2 regions of the Mesorhizobium sp. M2A.F.Ca.ET.067.02.1.1 genome follow, and region 1 is predicted to be linked to the other one. Evidence: predicted binding sites of a transcription regulator. Region 1 holds the regulator's gene; the other holds the start of a gene.
The links. The regulator LexA, encoded in region 1, represses DNA repair genes until DNA is damaged. The targets are predictions, from matches to a motif close to TGTTCNNNNTGTGTTCNG.
Positions count from the first base shown of each region.

Region 2: EOA28_RS09980 (YifB family Mg chelatase-like AAA ATPase) is a predicted target of LexA. The motif match lies at 645-662, and genes of this name have one in related genera.

Region 1 is NZ_RZSB01000432.1:831-3,289, reverse strand. It holds partial or broken gene kynU (kynureninase) at 1-355, opposite strand, end outside; gene lexA (transcriptional repressor LexA) at 810-1,544, shown strand; partial or broken gene EOA28_RS24205 (ComEC/Rec2 family competence protein) at 1,538-2,459, opposite strand, start outside.
Region 2 is NZ_RZSB01000090.1:8,874-11,332, forward strand. It holds gene EOA28_RS09975 (glycosyltransferase family 8 protein) at 1-446, shown strand, start outside; gene EOA28_RS09980 (YifB family Mg chelatase-like AAA ATPase) at 753-2,282, shown strand; gene EOA28_RS09985 (TetR/AcrR family transcriptional regulator) at 2,335-2,459, opposite strand, start outside.

The sequences.
Region 1 (2,459 bases):
AGCGGTCGGGTCGCATCGCGAGCGCCGCATGCAGGACCTTGTAGATGTTGATCGAGGTGGTGTCGCATACCACCGTCTGGCCAGGCGCGGCGCCGATCAGACGCCCGAGCCGGTCGCCCAGCTTGACAGGCATGTCGAACCAGCCGGCGGTGTTCCAGGCACGGATGAGATCCTGCGCCCATTCCTGCTTCGCGGCCGTCTCGATCTCGTTGAAGACATTGATCGAAGCGGCGCCCAGTGAATTGCCATCAAGGTATATCACCCCTTCCGGCAGAACAAAGCGATCGCGCAAGGGGCGCAGCGGGTCCGCGGCGTCCATCGCCACGACCTCGGCAAGATCGGGAATTCCCCTCATGTGCTACCGCCTCCATTTCGACCCAGGCCGCTACATCCCTCCGGCGACCAAGGCGGTTGTCCCATCACCGTCCGCAACCCGGCAAGAACCTTCTGTCCTATGTTAGCTGGTCCATAGACGGCAAAGGCTGAGGATCGGAATCGTCGCCAAGGTTGGCATTTTGAGTTCGTTTCGTTCACGTTACGGTACATGGTTGGGTCAGCTGACTGGATCCCTTCAGCACCTCCGCGACGATGTCGCCTCTCAATTTCAGCATAAGGAGAATTGCAAAATCGAGCGGAATCAATGACACAGCCCAACCGGTGGCGGCCAGGCACCGTCGGATGCAACATTCTTTCGCCCGCCTTAAGAAATTCATTAAACTTTAAACGGTTGCGGAACACAACTGGAACAGATAGTGTTTGTTCTGGGTTTGTTTTTCTGATTCTGGTTTCGGAACCCGTGGGGGCCGCCAATGCTGACGCGCAAACAACATGAACTCCTGATGTTCATCCATGAACGCCTGAAGGAGAGCGGGATCCCTCCATCCTTCGACGAGATGAAGGAAGCGCTCGACCTCGCCTCGAAGTCCGGCATCCATCGGCTGATCACGGCGCTGGAAGAACGCGGCTTCATTCGCCGGCTACCGAACCGGGCGCGCGCGTTGGAAGTCTTGCGCCTGCCCGACTCGATCGCTCCCGGCCTGAACGCCGCGAAGAAATTTTCGCCAAGCGTCATCCAGGGCGGCCAGGGCAATCTAAGTCGAGAGGTCAAGCCGGCAGCGCCCTCACGTACGCCGACACCCAGCAATGATGACGACGCCGCTTCAGCCGTGTCCATTCCGGTGATGGGCCGCATCGCCGCCGGTGTGCCGATCGACGCCATTCAGCACCAGACGCATTCGATCTCGGTCCCGCCGGACATGATCATGGGCGGCGAGCATTATGCGCTGGAGGTCAAGGGCGACTCGATGATCGAGGCCGGCATCTTCGACGGCGACACCGTCATCATCCGAAACGCCAACACGGCGAGCCCGGGCGAGATCGTGGTGGCGCTCGTCGATGATGAGGAAGCGACGCTCAAGCGCTTCCGCCGCAAGGGCGCCTCGATCGCGCTGGAGGCCGCCAACCCGGCCTACGAGACCCGCATCTTCGGGCCGGATCGGGTCAAGGTGCAGGGCAAGCTCGTCGGGCTGATCCGCCGCTACTGATCCGGCTTCGAGGGCTTGGCCCTCTCAGGCTTTTCATAAGGCGGCAGTCCCCTCGCCTCGCGCGTGTATTTGCGCTGCTCGTGCCAGGGCCGATATGGCTTTTCGACCGCATATTGGATGGTTGCTCGCGCGGTTGCCGATTGTGGATCGAAGAAGACGGCGGCGCTGCCGTCACGCGCCAGTTGGCGCTTGGTGACGACAAGCACGCGCTGATCCCAGCAGGGATTGTAGGCCGTCGCATCGTTGATGACGATGAGGTCGGCAAAGCCGCAGGCGGGCCGTGCGCTGTCGCGGTTTTCGGCGAGCGCCACGATCGCGCTGGACGGATGCCGGCCAATGCAGAGGTCGCCGGTGCAATAGAAGGGCGAGCCTGGCGGCAGGTCGACCGGGTCGGCGATATCGAGAGCATCCTTGGCAAATGTCTCCGGCGGTACGATGTCCTCGGCCTTCAGCGCCCGCTTCCAATTGTCGGTGGTGAACTCGTTGGAGCGTTCGCGGTTGACGGCAAGCTCGCCGCCACCGATCGGCATCGCCACGAGATGCGCGTCCTCCGAGATCAGCACATCCGGCGTGCGCACATGCGGGATGGCCAGCAGCGCGGCGAGCGCGAAGGGCACAGCGGCAAGCCTTAGCCAGGTGGTGGCCATGGTCGCGATGACGAGCGCGATTGTCGCCAGCAGCACCGACTGGATCGAGATCAATCCCACGGCATCGACTGGCGAGCGCTCGGAAATCCATGCCGAAATGGAGATCATCGCTGTCAGGCCCTTGCCCATCACATAGAGGAAGGGACCGTCGAAGCCGAACGGCATGGCGAGCGCGCTCAACACGGCGAACGGCATGACAATCAGCGAGACGATCGGCATGACCGCCAGATTGGCCAGCAGGCTGAGCGGCGACACGCGCTGAAAATGC
Region 2 (2,459 bases), on a different contig from region 1:
ATCTCGGTGCCCTCTGGTTGGCGGACCTGGGCGACAATTTGGTCGCCGGCGTGGTTGACGGCTTCGTCGAGCAGGAGGAACTCGACGACATCGAAATGTCCCGGAATGAATATATCAATTCCGGCGTTCTGGTGATGAATCTCGTCGCCTGGCGCAGGGAAGGCATTGCGGACAGAGTCTTTGCAACGGTTCGTGAAACCGCCAAGTCGCGATACCTCGACCAGACGGCCTTGAACACGGTGGTGCGCGGACGAGTTCTCTTCCTCGGCAGGGAATGGAATTTCTTTTCAGAGCGCTATGTGGAAATCGAACGGCGACTTCCAAAGGTGATCCACTATGCAGGGTCGGCCAAGCCCTGGCGCTACAGGCGCGTGCCTTTTGCCGATGTTTTCAATTTCTACAGAACCCTGTCGGGTTCGGATATCCCGGAGGGGACGCTGCTTTGAAATCCGCTCGTAGGCGCAAGATGATCCTTGGCCTTATCGGGCTGCGCAGAAAATACTGGTCCTCCGCCCTGGCGACCTACTACTACCGCCGTCGATTTACCAAGCCACATCTGCGAAGCCTGGGTAAGATGTTCTCGAAGGTTCCGTTGCCGCCGCAGCATTCGACTGCCACGCGGGAACGAGACGCGCAGTTGCCGACGTTCTCGTAATGTTCTTGCCCAAAGCGAAAATCTGTGGTTGTCTAGCCTGATTTCACTCGCGGCCTGATCGCAAGGTCATGCGAGCTGGTATCCGGGGGCTTAAAAAATGCTGGCGCGGGTTCGCACGGTGGCTTTCCAGGGCATCGAGGCCTTGCCGGTCGATGTCCAGGTGATGGTCTTGCCTGGCAAGGTCGGCATGCAGATCGTCGGCCTGCCGGACAAGGCGGTGGCCGAGAGCCGCGAGCGCGTGCAGGCAGCGCTGCATGCATCCGGCCTGTCGATGCCGTCGAAGAAGGTGACGGTGAACCTCGCGCCGGCGGACCTGCCCAAGGAAGGTAGCCATTACGACCTGCCGATCGCGCTCGGGCTGATGGCGGCGCTCGGCGCTATCCCTGGCGACATGCTCACCGGCTATGTGGTGCTGGGCGAATTGTCGCTCGACGGCACCATCGCCGGCGTAGCCGGGGCGCTGCCGGCGGCGATCGGCGCCAATGCCGAAGGCAAGGGCCTGATCTGCCCCTTCGCCTGCGGACCGGAAGCGGCCTGGGCCGGCAAGGATTTCGATATATTGGCGCCGCGCAGCCTGATCGCGGTCGCCAACCATTTTCGCGGCACGCAGGTGCTGTCGCGGCCCGAAGCCGGCATCCAGCTTGCGGCGCGCGACCTGCCGGACCTCGCCGACATCAAGGGCCAGGAGAGCGCCAAACGGGCGGTCGAAGTGGCTGCCGCCGGCGGGCACAACCTCTTGATGGTCGGGCCGCCGGGCTCTGGCAAGTCGATGCTGGCGCAAAGGCTGCCCTCGATCCTGCCGCCGCTGGCGCCGAAGGAACTGCTCGAAGTTTCGATGATCGCGTCGGTCGCCGGCGAGCTCGGCGAGGGCAAGCTGACTGACCGGCGGCCGTTCCGCGCGCCGCATCACTCCGCCTCGATGGCGGCGATGGTGGGCGGCGGGCTGCGCGCCCGCCCCGGCGAGGTGTCGCTCGCCCATCACGGCGTGCTGTTCCTTGACGAGCTGCCGGAGTTCACACCGCAGACGCTGGATGCGCTGCGCCAGCCGCTGGAGACCGGCGACTGCATGATCGCGCGCGCCAACCACCGCGCCACCTATCCCGCGCGCATCCAGCTGGTGGCGGCGATGAACCCGTGCCGCTGCGGCATGTCGGGCGAGCCAGGCTATCGCTGCCTGCGCGGCGATCGCTGCCGCACCGAATACCAGGCCCGCATTTCCGGCCCGCTGCTCGACCGCCTCGACCTTCGGATCGAAGTGCCGGCGGTGTCGGCGAGCGACCTGATACGGCCGGACAAGGCCGAGACAAGCGCTGCGGTGGCGCAGCGCGTGGCGCGTGCTCGGGCCATGCAGCGCGAGCGGCTGGAAAGGCTGGGCGCCGGCGCCATCACCAACGCGCATTGCCCGCCTTCGATCATCGAGGAGATCGCCAAGCCCGATGCCGCCGGTCTGACGCTGCTCAAGGACGCCAGCGAGAAGCTCGCCTTCTCGGCGCGGGCATATCACCGCGTGCTCAAAGTGGCGCGCACGCTGGCCGACCTTGACGCCAGCGAGACCGTCGGCCGCATCCATCTCGCCGAAGCTATTTCCTACCGGATGAGCGCGGAGCGGATGGCGCAGGCGGCGTAGTCAAGGAACTCGCAAGGAGGCCGAGTCGGTTTCTTCGCTCCTGAGTTCCTCTTCAATCGGCCTCGGGGATCAGCTTCTGCAGCGTCGGCGCCAAGATCATGCCGAAGGTCAGGACATCGCCATAGGCCCGGGCGGAAAGCATCGCCCCGTGCACGGTCGCCATGAAGGCCTCGGCCT